DNA from 4 places in the Lysinibacillus sp. UBA5994 genome. Region 1 is predicted to be linked to each of the others. Evidence: riboswitches for the same ligand, from Rfam matches in the RefSeq annotation. Region 1 holds a riboswitch; each other region holds the start of a gene.
The links. A riboswitch is a leader RNA that binds a small molecule or an ion and turns the genes downstream of it on or off. The one in region 1 is predicted to bind thiamine pyrophosphate.
Positions count from the first base shown of each region.

Region 2: linked by a shared signal. The riboswitch ahead of thiT (energy-coupled thiamine transporter ThiT) and the one ahead of B3D98_RS08310 (ABC transporter substrate-binding protein) in region 1 are both predicted to bind thiamine pyrophosphate.
Region 3: linked by a shared signal. The riboswitch ahead of thiW (energy coupling factor transporter S component ThiW) and the one ahead of B3D98_RS08310 (ABC transporter substrate-binding protein) in region 1 are both predicted to bind thiamine pyrophosphate.
Region 4: linked by a shared signal. The riboswitch ahead of thiC (phosphomethylpyrimidine synthase ThiC) and the one ahead of B3D98_RS08310 (ABC transporter substrate-binding protein) in region 1 are both predicted to bind thiamine pyrophosphate.

Region 1 covers NZ_DJAU01000026.1:46,015-51,025, forward strand. Annotated here, with positions in the region: gene parC (DNA topoisomerase IV subunit A) at 1-767, shown strand, start outside; TPP riboswitch at 876-986, shown strand; gene B3D98_RS08310 (ABC transporter substrate-binding protein) at 1,140-2,135, shown strand; gene B3D98_RS08315 (thiamine-binding protein) at 2,137-2,427, shown strand; gene B3D98_RS08320 (ABC transporter permease) at 2,427-3,200, shown strand; gene B3D98_RS08325 (ABC transporter ATP-binding protein) at 3,175-3,924, shown strand; gene B3D98_RS08330 (TatD family hydrolase) at 3,914-4,663, shown strand; gene B3D98_RS08335 (hypothetical protein) at 4,690-4,866, opposite strand; gene B3D98_RS08340 (solute symporter family protein) at 4,964-5,011, opposite strand, start outside.
Region 2 covers NZ_DJAU01000035.1:28,813-33,823, forward strand. Annotated here, with positions in the region: gene B3D98_RS12000 (GNAT family N-acetyltransferase) at 19-606, opposite strand; gene B3D98_RS12005 (polyphosphate kinase 2 family protein) at 767-1,591, opposite strand; gene B3D98_RS12010 (hypothetical protein) at 1,791-2,504, shown strand; gene map (type I methionyl aminopeptidase) at 2,534-3,289, opposite strand; gene thiT (energy-coupled thiamine transporter ThiT) at 3,452-4,012, opposite strand; TPP riboswitch at 4,147-4,254, opposite strand; gene B3D98_RS12025 (DUF4870 domain-containing protein) at 4,380-4,703, shown strand; gene B3D98_RS12030 (hypothetical protein) at 4,759-4,881, shown strand; gene B3D98_RS12035 (AAA family ATPase) at 4,922-5,011, opposite strand, start outside.
Region 3 covers NZ_DJAU01000022.1:110,405-115,415, reverse strand. Annotated here, with positions in the region: gene B3D98_RS06370 (ABC transporter permease) at 1-316, shown strand, start outside; gene B3D98_RS06365 (ABC transporter substrate-binding protein) at 313-1,386, shown strand; gene B3D98_RS06360 (MFS transporter) at 1,877-3,073, shown strand; TPP riboswitch at 3,140-3,247, shown strand; gene thiW (energy coupling factor transporter S component ThiW) at 3,342-3,842, shown strand; gene B3D98_RS06350 (VWA domain-containing protein) at 3,997-5,011, opposite strand, start outside.
Region 4 covers NZ_DJAU01000051.1:12,972-17,982, reverse strand. Annotated here, with positions in the region: gene B3D98_RS15555 (methyl-accepting chemotaxis protein) at 1-571, shown strand, start outside; gene B3D98_RS15550 (AEC family transporter) at 682-1,611, shown strand; TPP riboswitch at 1,672-1,786, shown strand; gene thiC (phosphomethylpyrimidine synthase ThiC) at 1,927-3,705, shown strand; gene B3D98_RS15540 (catalase) at 3,829-5,011, opposite strand, start outside.

The sequences.
Region 1 (5,011 bases):
GCAATTATATTTATCAGCCTGTTCATGAGCTGCCTGATATACGCTGGAAGGATCTCGGCCAGCATATTTCAAGTATTGTGCCAACAGGGGAAGATGAATCCATTATTGCGGTTTATGGCTTCGAAACATTTGAACAGCCAAATACGTATGTCTTCACAGCCACAAAAGATGGCCAAATTAAGCGCTCACCACTCGCAGACTATGCGGTAACACGTTATTCAAAGCCAATTAAAACGATGAACGTCAAGGCTGGTGATGCGATGATCTATGCATCATTTGTAACAGATGACGTGGAGCTGATGCTCACAACGGATACAGCCTATGCGATTCGTTTCCCTATGGAGGAGTTACCAGTTACAGGTGTGAAAACAGGCGGTGTGAAAGGGATCACACTAAAAGATGGAGAAGCCTTAGTTGGAGTCAATGTGTTACAGCCTGATGTTACCCACTATGTAGTGATTGTGACACAGCGTGGGGCCGTAAAGAAAATGAATGTCGCTGAAGTTGAAGTAGCGAGTCGTGCAAAACGTGGACTAAAAGTATTAACAGAGTTAAAAGCAAACCCTCACCGAATTGTGGCAGTTGTTCAAGCAACAGACGAGGAGCAGGTTGTGATTGAAACTGAAAAAGGTGTTCAAGAGATGATTGACGTACAAGCATTGTCTCGTGCGGATCGCCATTCCAATGGTTCATTTAAAGTGGATATTGCAACAGATGGAGCAATTTCTCATGTTGTAACAGCCAAAAAAGAACAGAAACCAAGCTAAAAGCATGCCCAGCCTCTTAGGAGCGCTGGGCTTTAAGCTCTATTCAAAAATAGCACCTTGTCATTTAAGTGAAACTATGGGTATAATAATCATCGAAAAGTTCATAGCGAAAGAATGTAGGGGGGCTAGTAATTGCTAGCTGAGATTGTGTCCGGTAGACGCTGACCCTTTGAACCTGATTTGGCTCGTACCAGCGTAGGGAACATCTATTCAAAAAGCAAAGTTTTGAAGATTGATTGCAATACGTCTGGGAGGAATCCTAGGCGTTTTTTTATGTTTTCAAGCAACAGCTTGCCAACATTGTATACGCTTTCTTCTGGTGACAACATTCATTCATGAACACTTTCATATTACAAACTGGGAGGCTTTCGCATGAAAAAATGGTTTTTTATTTTATTGGCAGCACTATTGACATTAGTAGGCTGTAGTGACAAGGATGACAAGCAGGCTGCAGACAAGCTGAAAAAGGTGTCTGTGGTACTGGATTGGACGCCGAATACAAATCATACAGGACTATATGTTGCCAAAAAACTCGGTTATTTTGAGGAACAGGGTTTAGATGTTGATATTATTATGCCTGGTGAGGCGGGCGCAGATCAGCTTGTTGCTTCTGGAAAGGCGGATTTTGGCGTGAGCTATCAGGAAGGCATAACACAGGCACGAGTCCAGGATGTGCCGCTGGTCTCCATCGCAGCAATTATACAGCATAATACATCTGGCTTTGCTTCTATTGCTTCAAAGGGCATTACATCGCCAAAGGATTTTGAAGGTAAAACCTATGGTGGTTGGGGCGCACCATTAGAGCAAGCCGTTTTACAATCACTCATGCAAAAAGAAAAGGCAGATATTAATAAGCTAGATATCGTCAATGCAGGGGATTTAGATTTCTTTACAATGATGGAAAAAGATATAGATTTTGCTTGGATTTATTATGCATGGACTGGGATTGAGGCTGAGCTGCGTGGGGAAAAGATTAATATGCTATATCTTACAGATTATAGTGATCAATTGGATTATTATACGCCAGTTTTAGCTACAAATGAAAAAATGATACAGGACAACCCGGATGTAGTCAAAGCCTTTGTGGCAGCTGCATCGAAGGGCTATGAATACGCAATTGAAAACCCAAGTGAAGCGGCTGATATTTTAATCGAAGCGGCACCTGATTTAGATAAAGCATTAGTGCATAAAAGTCAGGAATGGCTGGCTGATAAATATCAGGATGATGCCAAGCAATGGGGAGAGCAAAAGCTTTCTGTGTGGGAAAATTACGCGAAATGGATGTCTAGCAATCAAGTACTAGAGGGCGAATTTGATGCGAAAAAAGCCTTTACTAATGATTTCTTACCTAAAAAGGAGGCCAAATAAGATGGCAAATTCATTAATCAGTGTACAAATCATTCCGAAGACAGAGAAATATGAAGATGTTATACCATATGTCGATGCAGCAATTGCGGTGATCGATGCTTCTGGGGTGAAATATGAGGTACATCCATTGGAAACAACGATGGAGGGTGAGCTTTCAACATTGCTCCAAATCATTGAAAAAATGAATGAGAAGATGATCGAACTTGGTGCCATTAATGTCATTACACAAGTGAAAATTTTATATCAGCCAACGGGTATTACGATGGATACATTAACGGAGAAATATCAGTAATGAAACGTGCATTACAGAAGGGAAGGACGATAATTTTTATCGCCTTCCTCTTGTTCATATGGGAACTAATCGTGCGGTTTGCTGAAGTTCCTCATTGGTTAGTACCCGCACCAAGTAGTATTTTGTCGGAAGCCATCCAGTCGTATCAAACCTTTCTACCACATGCATTCGCTACGGTACAATTAGCTCTACTAGGATTGGCCATTGGCATCGCTTGTGGGCTAACGGTGGCAATAGTGTTGCATCGATTTACATTTATTCGAGAACTGTTTTATCCAATTCTTATTATGTCGCAGAATGTTCCTATTCTAGTCTTGGCACCGCTCCTTATTATTTGGTTTGGCTTTGGCTTATTACCGAAGCTTATCATTATCTGTCTTGTGTGCTTTTTCCCGATTGTCATTGCAGCGATGGATGGATTTAGACAAACAGCTCCAGAATTAAAGCATTATTTTGCCATGGTTGGTGCTACAAGGGCACAAACCTTTTGGAAGCTGGAATGGCCTTATGCCTATCCTGCTATTTTTTCAGGCATTAAAATTGCGGCTACATATAGTGTAATGGGGGCTGTGATTGCGGAGTGGCTTGGTGCAAAAAAGGGTATTGGTGTTTACATGACCCTAGCCCAATCCTCCTTCCGTACGGATCGCGTATTTGTGGCAATTTTTGCGATTGTTCTCTTGAGCTTACTATTGTTTAGTGGTATTCGTTTAATTGAAAAATTCATGGTGAAGGGAAGAGGCTATCATGCTCAGCATTCAAAACATCGCTAAATCCTTCGATGCGCTCAAAGTCCTTGATCAACTTTCTTTTGACGTCAAGGATGGAGAGTTTGTGGCGATCGTTGGTCCTTCAGGCAGTGGTAAAAGTACACTTTTTCAATTAATTGGTGGTGTTTCGCCAATTGATCAAGGAGCCATTTTATTAAATGGAGAGGATATCCAACAAAAAAAAGGAACGATTGGCTATATGCCACAGCAGCCATGTCTATTACCCTGGCGTACAATACTAGAAAATGTCACGCTTGTACAGGAATTACAACATAAACCAAATGTTGAACGTGCCAAGGAATGGTTAGAAAAGGTTGGTCTTGCCTCTTTTATCCATGCCTACCCGAACGAACTGTCTGGAGGCATGCAGCAGCGTGTGTCCTTTATTCGAGCAATGGTCAGTGATAAGCCGATTTTATGCTTAGACGAACCATTTTCTGCGTTGGATGAATTTACTCGACTGGAAATGCAAGCATGGCTTTTATCTATCTGGGAGGAGTACCGCAAATCCATTCTATTTGTTACACATAGTATTGAAGAAGCTCTCTTTTTAGCAGATCGCATACTTGTTTTAACCAAACGTCCAGCTACCGTTAAAAAGGAAATCATCGTGCCGTTTGAGAGACCTCGGAAAGAGGAAATTCGACATTCTGCAGCATTCACAGCATTAAAGCAACAATTATTTATGTATTTACAGGAGGAAAAGGGTGATATGTATGTTGATTGATGCGCATATTCATTTGGATCAGTACACCGATGAGGAAATTCCTTCCTTATTAGAAGAAGTGAAAGCTGTAATCGCGGTTAGTATGCAACTTTCCTCTTGTGAAAGAACGTTGCGTTTATCGAATAGCTATCAGCAAGTAAAGGCTGCTTTTGGCTTTCATCCTGAACAGCCTTTACTAAGTCCAAATGATGAGACAGCTTTATTTGATTGGATTCGCTCGCATCAGGATGATATGGTTGCTATTGGTGAGGTGGGTCTACCTTATTATTTAAAACAAGAGCAAGCGATTGATGAACGTCCCTATGTGGAGTTATTAGAGCGTTTTGTTGTATTGGCGAAGGAGCTGGACAAGCCAATTGTGTTACACGCAGTATATGAGGACGCCCATATTGTGTGTGATTTGCTGGAAAAACATCAGCTTCACGAAGCCCATTTTCATTGGTTTAAAGGGGATGAAGCTATTGTGAAGCGCATGATAGAGCGTGGTTATTTTATTTCCATTACGCCAGATTGCTTGTACGAAGAGGAAATTCAACAGCTAATTCATGCTTATCCCATTGAACTAATGATGGTAGAAACGGATGGTCCTTGGCCGTTTGAGGGACCGTTTACGAAGAAGCGTACATCTCCCTGGATGATGCACTCAACGATTGAGGTGATTGCCTCCATCAAAGGGCTATCAACACAGGAAGTGGCCAAAATTATTACGCAAAACACGAAAACATTTTATCGGATTTAATAAGAAAAAGCAGTATAGGGTACGAGTTATTCGTCCTTATACTGCTTTTTATATTTCGTATAATCATGCTCTAATTTTTCGTTTTTTGTTTTCGTTAGACGTTCATGTGTACTAAAAGAGATAGATTGTCGATTTTTTTCAACATCTTTACCAACTGTGCGTTTAATGTGCATCCGCTTCTTTTTAGCTTTAGATTGTGACATGAGCATCGCCTCCAATTCATTTTTAATTCTATAGTAACGAATAGGGAAGAAAAAGTAAAACCTCGTAAGCAAGATACTTACGAGGCTGTTGAGTGTATTAGTGAGATACGTCCTGTACAGAAATACCTGTGTTTGCTTTAACGTC
Region 2 (5,011 bases), on a different contig from region 1:
AGATAGGCACTTATTTTTCTATTCATCCTCTAAACGTGCATACATATAGTGATCTACCCAATGACCATTGATATACAGTAGCTTTCTTAGCAGACCCTCCTGCTGAAATCCAGCCTTCTCTAATACACGCATGGAGGCATTATTTTGTGTCGATACGTAGGCCTCTACACGATGTAGACCAATTTGTTCAAATGCAAATCGGACCACCATATTCACAGCTTCTGTGACAATGCCCTTTCCAACATAAATCTCATCCATCGCATAGCCAACAAATGCACTCGAGTACGGTAAGCGTTTGACAGCATAAAGTGCAATATGCCCTATTAGATTATTTGTACTATGCTCAAAAATACCAAAAGTAAATTCACGCTTAGACTCCATTAAATAGAGACTTTCTTGAATTTTTTTGTATTGAGCATCGACTGTATAGTATTCAGGTCTTTGCAGTGGCTCGTATATAGACCAAAAGTATTTATTACGGCTTACGAGACCCGTTAAACTTCGTGCATCTTTTTCTTGGAATGTGCGGATGTAGCATTTTTCCCCCTTTATTGTTACCACATTCCCACCCTTTTTTCTTAATAGATTCCAAATTTTAAGCACCATTTCTCCACACTAGCCTTCCAATAAAAATCAATACATTTCTCTTTGTTTCATTGGCTACAAGCCATAATTGCAAACCCTATTTATATTTCATTGTATGTAAAAAAACAGGCTGCTACAACCAAAACAGCTTATGTCTTATTGTCATAGCAGCACAATTCAATTATTTAGTTTTTTGTTCTTTCTTTTTCTCGTTTACTATTTCTAAGCTGGAGGAATCAGCATCCTCTAGTTGAGTATTGTCTAACACATTTGTTAAATGAAGACCACGCCTTTGAGCCTCTCGTTCAATGTGTGCAATAGTTTCCTGTAGCACCTGAACACGTGCATACTTTTTGTCATCTCCAGCGACTAAGACCCATGGTGCATCTTTTTTATCTGTCTTTTCAAACATCGCATTTGCTGCTTCAATATACTGAGGTGTTTTATCTCGATTGCGCCAATCCTCGGCTGTTAACTTCCAAGATTTATAAGGGTTTTGTTCACGTTCTTTAAAGCGTTTTAATTGCTCCTCATCTGAAACATGAAGCCAGAACTTAATAATTATGTAATCTCCTGCAGTTAAAATCTTCTCGAAATTATTAATTTCTTCATAAGCACGAGACCATTCATCCTTTGTTGCGAATCCTTCGATGCGTTCTACTAGTACGCGGCCATACCACGAGCGATCAAAAATAGCGATTTGCCCATGTTGAGGCAATTTTCTCCAAAATCGTTGTAAATAATTGTAGCGTAATTCATGAGCTTGAGGAGCAGAAATAGGATGTACAACATAACCGCGGGGATCGACACGTTCGATTAATCGTTTAATAGCGCCACCTTTACCAGCTGCATCCATTCCTTCAAATACCAAGATCAAGCCAATCTTGTTTTTTAATAAAAATTGTTGTGCGTTCAACATTTCATATTGGAGTACTTTTAATTTCTTTTTATACATCTTTTTGTCTAGTTCAACAGTTAGATCTAGATTTTTCAAATTTTGTGTCATGAAACTTCACTCCTTTTATTTGGCTATTCTTATTGTACTAAAGAAATATATGGATGCCTATCAGACATGGTAAATTGTAGGTATTAATAGTAAAACAACACGATACATTGTTGGAAATTTCCGTTATAATAAAAAAAGTGACAGTACTATACTTATTTGTCTTTTCCCTATACAATCTAACACGAAGGGAGAGGAAAACATGCCTCGGTTTATCTTGATGACAATCTCTTATCTTGTCTCAATCATCCTAACCTTTTCATCCTTTTTCGTGAACATCAACGGTCAATCTTCGCTAGAAATCGCTAATCGTTTTTCTGTTGTATTTGCACCAGTTAGTGTAAGTCATGTAATTTGGATTATCATTTATTTTTTACTCGGTTATTGGTTAGTTATGAACATGAAAAAGACAACTTTGAAACAGTCTGCGCTTTTTAGTTGCATAAATATATTACAAGCATTGACGATATATGTCTGGCACCATGAGTTATTTATTGTTTCTCTTGGCATTACATTACTCTTAGTCTTGTATTTGTTTATGTTGTATAATACGTACCCTCTTCAGGACAAATCCTTGTTTGGTCGTATTCCTTTCTCTATTTATTTAGCATGGATGACATTTATTTTTATCACAAATACAAGCTTTACGTTAACGGCTTATGGTTGGAACGGCTTTGGTCTTAGTACGCCTCTTTGGGCAGTGATTTTACTTACTTTAGGAGGAGCCATTGCGCTACATATCCGTTTCCATCACTTTGATGTTATGTATCCAAGTGTTTTTATTTGGGCTTATATTGGAATCGCCATACATAATGGTTTTGATGAGCTACTTGTCACTACAGCTGCTTTATTTTTATGCGGTGTTCTCTTTGTTGGCATTTTATTTATTAAAAAAAATCCTGCCTACCAAAAATAAATTGGTTAGCAGGATTTTTTCATTACATCCTATTCTTCGTCTAATGACGTTAAGATAATTGGTTTATCTTTTGTTACAATGACTGAATGTTCGATTTGTGCTACAAGTGATTTATCAGGCGTCACGAATGTCCAGCCATCACCTGCTTCTACGATATGTTCTGCATTTGCTGAGATAAATGGCTCAACCGCAAGGACCATACCTTCTTTCATAATAGTAGTATCCCATGCATCGTAATAATTTAAAATATGGTTTGGTTCATCATGTAAAGATTGACCTAAGCCATGACCTGTTAAATTCATAATAACAGTTAACCCATTAGCATTTGCCTCGCGTTCAACAGCTTTACCAATTTGATTTAATTTAGATCCAGCCTTTACCTTTGTCATTGCTCGATCAAAGGCACTTTTAGCAACACGGCAAAGCTTTTCTTTGTCCTCATAGCCATCACCCACAACAAATGAAATACCTGTGTCAGCAAAATAGCCATTTAAAGAGCCTGAAACATCAATATTTACGATATCTCCCTCTTGAATAACACGCTTTCCTGGAATACCATGTGCTACTTCTTCATTGACGCTAATACATGTATACCCTGGAAAATCATATTCTCCCTTTGGTCCTGAAATAGCGCCAGCCTCTGCAAACATGCGACCAGCAATTTCATCAAGCTCAAGTGTTGTAACACCTGGTTTTGTGGCAGCTTTCATTGCTTCGCGAATTTCAGCACAAATGCGTCCTATTTTTTTAAAAGCTTCAATCTCTTCTTGCGTTTTTACAATCATGTATAACGTCCCTTTCATCTAATATCTATTCTTTAATATAACATAACTTTTTATGCGTATAACGATAAACGCTTTAAATATTGTATGCTTTCCTACTTTGCAAAGTGCTAAAAGAGTTATTCACGACAAAAAAGTCCCTCCACTCATGTGAAGGGACTAGCGTTAAAATTTTCTTTGCATTAATTGGGGAGCGGCTGTGAATAAAAGAACACCAACGACAGCCGTTAAAATGGTTGCTGGTAGCATATATGTACCATTGTAGATGATGGAATAGATCCATGCATTCTGGTCACCCGCATATTCGGCAAAAAATACAGCACCAGCGATTGTATGTGCTGTGTATCGTAAGAAGCCTGCGAAAACGGTACCTATGATTATATAAAGTGCCATTTTTGTTTTGTTCATATGTTTAGCAGCGTCTAACACTGGTCCACGTACAACCGCCGCTAATCCTACAACAGTAAAAGCAACACCATAATCTAGTAATCCTTGTAGCCAGTGCACGATATAAGAACCAAACATTGTTTGCATAACACCCACAAGTAGTCCCGTAGTAAGACCAGCTACTAAGCCCCAGCGAAATGCTATTAACATAATCGGTACCATAACAAGACTAACTGAGCCGCCTTGTGCCCATACTTTAAAGGAAACCTGATCCAGTACGAGACCTATCGCTGCAAAAATCGCAATCTCCACTAGCATTAATAGTCTTTTTTTGTCCATACATATTCTCTCCTTTGTTCCGATGTAGGATACAAGAGCAGGAATAGAAAAGCGCTGATATGTCTCTTTCTGACACCTTTTTTCCTTTACGGACGAAAAAACGATGTCAGGACAGAGCCTCACATCGTACAAGTGTCGGTTTCTATCCACATCCCTACGCAAGCGTTAACTTACAGGTTCGAAGAGTCAAGGCATTACGTGCCCAGTCTCAGCTGACATCATCAGCTCCCCTTGTGGTCGTTACATCTGAATTTATTTGAACACTCTCATTGTACGCAAAGGATTGAAGGATTACAACCTTCCATACATCATTTTTTTGAAACTTTGCTGTTTTTCATGCGTAAATATTTAAAAAGGAGGTACAACTATGGAGAATCAAAAAATTTTAGCTGCCTTTAGTTATCTTAGTATTTTCTTCGCCCCTTTTATCGTTCCATTAATTGTATATTTCGTGACTAAAGATAGTGATGTAAAAAAACATTCGATTCGTGCACTTGTCTCTCATTTAGTTCCTTTTGTTTTTGGCATCCTGTTCTTTATTGTCTTTGTTTTTTCCACATTTAGTTTAGATCCAACCTCCAGTAATAATACAGTGATGATTATTTGGTTTGTTTCATTCGCCATCTATGCTCTCGTCTCACTAGGTATTGTGATTTGGAATATAATTCAGGCTGTTCGTGTTATCCGTTAATGTTTTATTTTTAAGTGAAACAGGTAGTAGTAATTGTAAAAGGAGCTGTTTTGGGATGAAAGTATCAAACGTTGTAAAAACTGCCGTTAAGTTAGCACCTATTGTTATTCCTATCGTAAAAAAAGTAATGGCTGCAAAAAAGGGCACAACGCCTACAACCACAACTCGAAAAAAATAAAACGGAGGCGTATTCCTTTTAGAGGAAATACGCCTTCGTTTTATTTCACTTCAAAATGGGTTTGACTATGGCCATTTAATGTTTTTTCCACATGTAAAACTGCTGGCATCGCAGATTTCAATTCAGGCAC
Region 3 (5,011 bases), on a different contig from region 1:
CGATGCAGCATTAGATTTAGGGGCAACGAAAAAGGACGTTATGATGCGTGTCATTCTTCCTTATATTCAGCCAGGTATTTTTGCAGGCTTCTTCCTTGCCCTTACGTATTCATTAGATGATTTTGCCGTGACATTCTTTGTAACAGGTAATGGCTTTAGTACTTTATCCGTAGAAATTTATTCAATGGCCCGCGCAGGAATTTCTCTAACGGTGAATGCAATTTCTGGATTAGTATTCTTTGTTACGGTTTTAGTTGTTGTTGGTTATTATTTCATGACAAGTCGTACGAGTAAAAGAATGGAGGGGCATCGATGAAGTCACTAATTCAAGCTACCATCGCCATCCTTGTCGTTTCAGCCCTTTTATTCTATGCGGCTGATGCCTTAAGTGCGGGAGGCGGTAAAAGTGGAAAAGACACGTTAACCATCTTTAACTGGGGAGAATATATTGATCCTGATTTGTTAAAAGAATTTGAAAAAGAAACAGGCATTCATGTCATCTATGAAACATTCGATTCCAATGAAGCTATGATGACAAAGATTCAGCAAGGCGGAACAGCTTACGATATTGCTGTCCCTTCTGAATATATGATTGAGAAGATGAAGGAAGAAAAATTATTAATTCCTTTAGATAAAACGAAAATCCCTAATTTAAAAAATATTGACCCTTACTTTTTAGATTTACCATTCGATGCTAACAATAAATATTCTGTCCCTTATTTTTGGGGAACAGTAGGTATTGTCTACAATCCAAGCCTTGTTGGAGACTTAGACTTCTCCTCTTGGGGCGATTTATGGGACCCTTCTTTAAAGCGAAAAGTCTTTTTAGTAGATGGTGCGCGTGAAGTCATTGGGATGGGCTTAAACAGTCTTGGCTATTCTCTGAATTCACTAGATGATCAGGAACTTCGTGAAGCTACTGACAAATTAATTACACTTGCACCAAATGTTAAAGCGATCATTGGAGATGAAATTACACCGTTAATGATCAATAATGAGGCAACTGTTGCCCTTACATGGTCTGGCCAAGCAGCTGATATGATGTATGAAAATGAAGAGTTAGACTTTGCTGTACCTGAGGAAGGCTCAAACTTATGGTTTGATAATATGGTCATCCCAAAAACATCAAAAAATATTGATGGTGCCCACGCCTTTATTAACTTCATGCTAAGTGCTGAATCAGGTGCTCAAAATGCTGATTTTGTAGGCTATTCTACTCCTAATATTGCCGCTATGGACTTAATGGACGAAGAAGTTGTTTCTGACGAACGCTACTATCCTTCTGAAGAACAACGCGATACATTAGAGGTCTACAAAAATTTAGGACCTGATTATTTAGGGAAATACAACGAATTATTTTTAGAATTTAAAATGAGTATCAGATAATTAAACTAGCGAATTGGTTTTCACACCAATTCGCTAGTTTTTTACTTTGCTTATCTAACTGTTTATTAAACTAAGAACATTTTCAATCACTATTTGCATTATTATATTTATAAAATATTTTATCTAAATTTTAATAGATTCTCACATTAGTGTATTTTTGATAGTCCATAACTTCTAACGCTCAACATCGCTACAATTTATAGCCATGCTTTATACCATTACAGACAGACTCTCCAAATTTTTAATTCTCCCTTTATAAGAGAAGTCCCTCAATTGTTGTTGCTTTACTAATTTATCCTCCCATAGCTTCTTTTCCCTCAACTTTTATGACTAAAATGTATTATTTCATCATGCATAGGTGCGTGGATAAAAACTTTTGTGGAAAACCATTCTAAATATAGAACCAGTACTATAATCTTAACTATTAGCCAAGCAATAATTCTTTATGATAGACTGTACTATATTTGATTACAAAAAGGGGGTTCATTCGATGACCCAGCAGAAGTCCAATAAGGCGGCTTTGTATATTTTAATGTTTAATATGTTTATCGCAATGGGGAGTATTGGCATTATTATTCCTGTCATGCCAGAGTATTTAAAAATATTTGGTGCAGCAGGACAAGTTCTAGGTATGCTAATCGCAACGTTCGCCTTAGCTCAATTCGTATTTTCTCCTATTGCTGGGAATCTTTCAGATCAGTACGGACGAAAAAATTTAATTATTTTCGGTCTTATCGTAACAGGTCTTGCACAAATCGGATTTGGCCTTGCTACAGATGTATGGATGCTCTTTTTAGCACGATTTTTAGGTGGTCTAGGTTCCGCATTTGTTGCACCTCCTATTATGGCTTTTGTCGCTGACGTCACAACCTATGAAGAACGTGGGAAAGGTATGGGGATGTTGGGTGCCGCTATGTCTCTTGGCTTTATGATTGGACCAGGTATTGGTGGCTTTTTAGCAAAGGTAAGCTTACATTTCCCATTTTTCACAGCTGGAGCTGCAGCCATTGTAGCATCTATTTTATCTTACTTTTTATTACCTTCTACCAAACCAAACACTGCTCAACAGAAACAAAAGCAAGACAATCTGGCGAAGCAAATGGCTCGTTCCATACATATGCCTTATTTTGTTATGCTCATAATTATGCTGGTGTTCTCGTTTGGAATTGCAAATTTCCAAACGACATTGTCATTATTTGTGACAGAAAAGTTTAATTACACACCTGTAGATATAGCGATTATATTAGTTGTTGGTGGTGCTTTTGGAGTAGTAGTACAAATGTTTATTATTACACCACTGTTCAATCGTTATGGTGAAATGAAAGTAGTACTAGTAAATTTATTTATTGCATCCGTTGCTATTTTCTTAATATTATTTGTTTCTGGCTTTGCCCTTATTTTAGTTGTAGCAACAATTTTCTCTACAGCAACGACATTAATTCGTCCAGCTGTTAATACACTCATCTCAAAGCTTGCAGAGAAAGAGCAGGGATTTGCTGCGGGCTTGAATAATGCCTATATGAGCCTCGGAAATATGATTGGACCCGCTTTGGCAGGTTTATTATTTGACTGGAATATGAATAGCCCATATATTTTCGGTTCTATCATATTATTAGCCTGTTTCTTCCTTGCGCTCATCTGGACAGTGAAAAAAGCACCTCATTTAATGCATCCCGATACAAAATAGTCTGAAAAATCATTGACTATTTTTAGCAGTATGTTACATTATTGTTGATTCACAAAATTGAATGATTTTAACCACTAGGGGAGTCTTTTAAAGGCTGAGACGTATATGGTAATATACGGACCCTTTGAACCTGATCTAGTTCACACTAGCGGAGGGAAGTGGCGCTACTTGCTGTTGTCACTATATACACGCAAGGCCGCTTCCTATTGTTTAAAGGGGGTGGCCTTTTTATTTTTCCTCACGAACTTTACCAAAAGGAGTGAACTTTATGTCAATTCGTAAATTAACAGTCATGGCTTTATTAGTAGCCGTTGCTGTTGCAGGCTCTACTTTCGTATCCATCCCAACAGGAATCGCACGTGCTTACCCAGTTCAGCATGCTATTAATGTGATAGGAGCCATTATACTTGGACCCGTACCAACAGTTATAGTTGCCTTTGTCACTGCCATCATTCGTATCCTTACTGGAACAGGCTCTCTACTAGCTATCCCTGGTAGTATCATCGGTGCGTTCTGTGCTGCCCTTGCCTATAAATATAGCAATAAAATGTGGTTAGCTGGTATCGGAGAAGTTATCGGAACGGGCATTCTGGCTTCACTTATTGCCGTCCCTTATGCAAAATTATTCATGGGAACATCTGTAGCAGCATTCTTCTTCCTACCAGCCTTTTTAACATCAAGTACGATCGGTGCTATTTTAGGTGTAATGGTTGCAAGTAGCTTGCGTAAAACAGAGCTAGTAAAGAGGTTTAATTCTTCTCTTTATTGAGAGAGATTGAATTATGAGCATTCATTGAGCTGGGGTAGTCCAATTTGGATCGCTTTTCTTCTCATTTACCCTCTTTACAAAGGGGATAACTCTCTATTTCAAGGAATATAAAAAGCAGTGCAAAACTATTCGAATTTGCACTGCTTCCTCTATTTTAAGATCGTTTTTTCATGCCTTTTAACAACTGTGCTACATTCGTGTCTTCTGGTATAGTTTTTTCCTCAACCAGCGGCTCTTTTTTCTTCGCATTCGTTAGGAAATTCCAACCAAAACGTCTTATCGTAATATCAATAAAGAAAAGAAGCATACTTGCTAAGAGTAGCCATGTGGCAATATTTTGCCGATCTGCTCCTTTTGTCGTAAAGTCACGGAAGACATCTTGTGGTTCCTTTAAAACAGTGCCTCCTGTTCGTTGAGTTAACTCTTCTATCAGTTGGTTATTTACAGGGAGTAGTTCGTATTCAGCACTATAAGGAACACTTAGCCCTGCCTGATAAATGGCCTGCTTTTCATCTGCTATACGGAAGAAAATTAATCCAGGTTCAGCTTGTACTACAGCTCGAACTTGAGATGCGGAAATGGTTTCAAGTTGTGTTTCTAGCTCCTCCCCTGCTTCATTTACCGCTACAATATCTAAAAATGCGGCTTCATTTGTAGGGTCTGTAATCATAAAGGAACCATCTGCTTCCAATCTTACATCATAGGCTACATCATTGTAGCTTGGTAGCATTTGAGAAATAAGTGTTTGCCAAAATGCTCCCCAATTCTGCCATCTTGCCCAATCTCCTGTCCATTTACCCGTTGAATCAGATGTAAAGGCAAATGTTTTACCAAGACCATATTGCCACTGCGCTAACACAGGATCTTCTTTCTCGCTTTTTGCTACAACAGTAGCCCCCTGTTTTGCCGTTGTCCCAATATATGCATTCATTTGTGGGACACCATTAGCAAACAGTGAGTTCCATCCTGCTGCATTATAAATTGCCGGATAGAATGGATTGTCCTCAATATAGGTGCGGGAAATCATAGCTGTTTCTCGAGATAAAATAGAAGGAATGGTTTGCTCATCTATCACATCATAGAAACGTCCACTGCCCATGTCACTAAGCGCTTCTAATAAGTTCGCATCGGCATCTTGTCCAATCGCTACTGTCGATAAGGTTATACCC
Region 4 (5,011 bases), on a different contig from region 1:
TATTGCCAATATTAATCAGATTATTGCTTCGATTCAAAGCATTACCGAGCAGACTAATCTGCTAGCTTTAAATGCAAGTATTGAGGCTGCACGTGCTGGTGAACATGGTAAAGGATTTGCTGTAGTTGCAGAGGAAGTTAGAAAGCTTGCAGAACAATCTAAGAATGAAACAGAAATTATTAAGAGTACAGTAGAAAGTATTCTTGAAAATTCTCAGCAGACGGTTGCTGTGATTGCATCTAATGCAGATTTAATGCAATCTCAAAATGAGTCCGTACAAAGCACGCAACTAGCATTTAAAGATAGCAGTGACTTGTCGGGTTCAATTGCAAATTCTATTAGTGAATTAATGAATAAACTATCTAGCATGTTAGAGCATAAAAATCAGGCAATCATGGCTATCCAAAGTATTTCGGCTATTTCAGAGCAAACAGCAGCCTCTGCGGAACAAGTAAGTGCTTCTGCAATGGATCAACAAGTAGAATTACAAAAAGTAGCAGAGTCTATTCAAAATATGAACGATATTTCAAACGAGCTACAAGAAGTTGTAAACCGATTCAAGCTTGCTTAAAAAGAAAGGCTGCCTTCAATATAGAGGCAGTCTTCTTTATGGTGAAAGCCGGAGAAATTGACCTAGAAGGAATTCAACAATACTATTAACGCTGGAAGGGGGACATTGATATGATGTATCTCGGAATGATTTTCTTTCAAATTGTTGTACCTATTTTAGTGTTACTTGTAATAGGCGCTATACTACAAAAGAAATTTCGCTTTAATTTAAAAGCATTGTCTCAGCTTATTACATATTGCTTTATGCCAGCAGCTGTTTTTGTAAATTTATATGAAACACATGTGGAATTAACTGTACTGGGAGAGGTCGGATTATTTATTGTACTCTTTATCGGTAGTCAAATGATACTCAGTCACTTTATGGCAAAAGGGTTAGGTTTAGCTAGAACAGAGGCAGCTGTCTTTAAAAATAGTGTTGTGCTCATTAACTCGGGTAATTACGGTATTCCAGTGGCTCAAATGATATTTGCCACGCAACCTATTGGAGTAGCCATTCAGGTCATGCTCGTAATCTTTCAAAATATGACTACGTATACATATGGTTTATACAATTTAATTTCTTCTACAAAGTCAGGTATGACAATCATCAAGGATTTCTTTAAAATGCCTATTATTCATGCGCTGATTATAGGTGTCGCTATGAATTATTTTGATATCGGTATTCCACAGTTTATCAAAATACCAGTAGAACATGTGGCAGATGGATTTATTGCTGTGGCCCTAATTACTTTAGGTGCGCAATTATCACAACTAGAGATGAAATCAATGTTTAATAAAACCGTCTTTATCAGCTGTTTTACGCGACTAATTATTGGACCATCTGTTGCATTGGCCATTATTTATATATTGGGATTAGATGGAGTCGTCGCACAATCACTGTTTATAGCTAGTGCCTTTCCAACATCCCGCAATAGTTCTAGTCTAGCATTGGAATATGATGTAGAATCAGCAACAGCCGCGCAAGCTGTTTTATTTTCAACCATTGTAAGCTGTATAACTGTAACCATTGTGATCTATTTTGCAGAAGTATTATTTACCTAGTAAGATAAAAAATAACTTCCATCTCTTAGTATTATCTGCTACACTAGCATCAAACTAAATAGTATTAACTAGGGGAGTCTGATGAGTCAGGCTGAGAGGGAAACGCTACGAAGTTTCTTGACCCTTTGGACCTGATCTGGCTCATACCAGCGTGGGAAAGTTAAGAAGCTATTGCAGAGTATGCAATCAATAGACCTTTACATTCGTGGCCGGATCCAAATAATTATTTTGGATTCGGCCTTTATTTTTTGGATTGTTGGGGTGAGCTAGAATCGGTCCTTATATCAAAATAAATTTAAGGGAGAGAAGTAGCTCATGTCAGTAATTAGTGAAAAGAATATTACCATTATGTCCAGCTTTGAAGGAAGCAAAAAAGTATATGTGGAAGGAACACGCCCAGATATTCTAGTACCTATGCGAGAAATTGCATTAAGTCCGACAACAGGCAGTTTTGGAAATGAAGAAAATGCTCCTATTCGAGTATATGATACGAGTGGGCCCTATACAGATCCAGCCTACCAAGTAGATATTACGAAAGGTTTACCTGCCTTACGAAATGCATGGATTCAAGAGCGAGGGGATGTAGAAGCATATGAGGGACGCTCTATTAAACCGGAGGATAATGGCTTTCGTCATGTTGATGACCCGCGTATTCAAGAAAATGTCTTCCCTGAGTTGGCGAGAAAGCCTTTGCGTGCTAAAAAAGGTAAAAATGTGACACAGCTTCACTATGCACGAAAGGGAATTATAACGCCTGAAATGGAGTTTGTAGCGATTCGTGAAAATATGGATCCTGAATTTGTACGTTCAGAAATTGCAGCTGGGCGTGCTATAATGCCTTCTAATATTAATCACCCTGAGGCAGAGCCAATGATTATTGGGCGTAATTTTCATGTAAAGATCAATGCGAATATCGGGAATTCTGCTGTATCTTCTTCCATTGCAGAAGAAGTTGAGAAAATGACCTGGGCAACTCGATGGGGCGCAGATAATATTATGGATTTATCGACTGGTAAACATATTCATACAACTAGAGAATGGATTATTCGAAATGCTGCAGTGCCAGTGGGAACAGTGCCAATTTATCAGGCTTTAGAAAAGGTAAATGGTGTAGCAGAGGATTTAACGTGGGAGGTTTATCGTGATACTCTCATTGAACAAGCTGAGCAGGGTGTGGATTACTTCACCATTCATGCAGGTGTCCTTTTACGCTATGTACCACTAACAGCAAATCGTGTGACAGGTATTGTATCTCGAGGTGGCTCTATCATGGCACAGTGGTGTTTATATCATCATCAAGAGAATTTCCTGTATACACATTTTGAGGAAATTTGTGAAATTATGAAAGCCTATGATGTTGCTTTTTCCTTAGGTGATGGTTTACGCCCAGGCTCAATTGCAGATGCCAATGATGAGGCACAATTTGCAGAGCTTGAAACACTAGGCGAGCTAACACAGATTGCTTGGCAGCATGATGTTCAGGTAATGGTTGAGGGACCAGGTCATGTACCAATGCATTTGATTAAAGAAAACATGGACAAGCAATTAGAGGTTTGTAAGGAAGCGCCCTTCTATACATTAGGACCACTCACGACAGATATTGCTCCAGGTTATGACCACATTACATCAGCCATTGGGGCAGCCATGATTGGCTGGTTTGGTACAGCGATGCTTTGTTATGTGACACCGAAAGAGCATCTTGGTTTACCGAATCGCGAGGACGTTCGTGTGGGCGTTATCACTTATAAAATTGCTGCACATGCTGCTGATTTAGCAAAAGGTCATCCAGGTGCACAACAACGAGACGATGCACTGTCTAAAGCGCGCTTTGAGTTCCGTTGGCGTGATCAATTCAATCTGTCACTAGATCCCGAGCGTGCAGTGGAATATCATGATGAGACACTGCCAGCAGAGGGAGCAAAAACAGCACACTTTTGTTCTATGTGTGGGCCTAAATTCTGTAGCATGAGAATTTCACAGGATATTCGTAATTATGCGAAAGATAAGGATTTGAATACGACTGAAGCGATCCATCAAGGTATGAAAGAAAAGGCTGAGGAGTTTAAAAAAGCAGGCAGTCAAATTTACCAATAATGAAAGAAAAGGCTTATGTCAAAAAAATAGACATAGGCCTTTTCTTAATAAAAAAACTCCATGTGAATAGTGGATTCACATGGAGTAAAAGTTGGATTTGGATATCAATAATAAAGTGGAATATTAAACGTTTGTTGGTTGTTTTACATATGGATTTGTAAGGTCCATACCTTCTAAGGAAAGACCCATCGCTTTAGCGACACCTTCACCATATGCTGGGTCAGCTAGATAGCAGTGAAGGATGTGACGGCGTTTGATGAATTCTTCAACAGAAGCCATATCGTTCGCGGTATTTTCAAATAAGCGTTGCTGCTCTTCCGAAGTCAATAGACGGAATAGTTTACCTGGTTGTTCAAAGTAATTATTATCGTCTTCACGGAAATCATGAATACCTGCATGACCATCAATACGTAATTCAGGCTCTTTATGGTCTAAATTATGCTCCCACTCACCATAGCTATTTGGTTCATAGCTTAATGTCGAACCAAGATTGCCATCAAAGCGCATTGCTCCATCTCGGTGGAAAGTACGGAATGGACATTTTGGTGCGTTGACAGGAAGCATATAGTGGTTTACACCAAGACGATAGCGTTGGGCATCCGCATATGCAAAGATACGACCTTGTAACATTTTATCTGGTGAGAAGCTGATGCCAGGAACAATGTTAGATGGTGCGAATGCAGCTTGTTCAACTTCTGCAAAGTAGTTGTCTGGATTTTTGTTTAACTCGAATTCACCTACAGGAATTAATGGGAAGTCTTTTTTATACCATACCTTTGTTAAATCAAATGGGTTGTATGGTAGCTCACGAGCTTGCTCCTCTGTCATTACCTGAATGTACATTTTCCATTTAGGGAAATCGCCTTTTTCAATTGCTTCATATAAATCACGTTGTGAAGATTCGCGGTCTTGACCAATAATCTCATTAGCCTCGGCACCAGTTAAGTTCTTAATGCCTTGCTCTGTACGGAAGTGGAATTTAACCCAAACACGTTCATTATTAGCATTGATAAAGCTATACGTATGAGAACCAAATCCGTGCATATTACGGTAACCAGCTGGAATACCACGGTCAGACATAACAATTGTCACTTGGTGAAGTGCTTCAGGTAATGAAGTCCAGAAATCCCAGTTAGAGTTGGCATTTTTCATATTTGTACGTGGGTCACGTTTTACCACATGGTTTAAATCTGTAAAGTGTAACGGGTCGCGGAAGAAGAATACAGGTGTATTGTTCCCTACTAAATCCCAGTTTCCATCTTCTGTATAGAATTTAAGGGCGAAGCCACGAATATCTCGCTCTGCA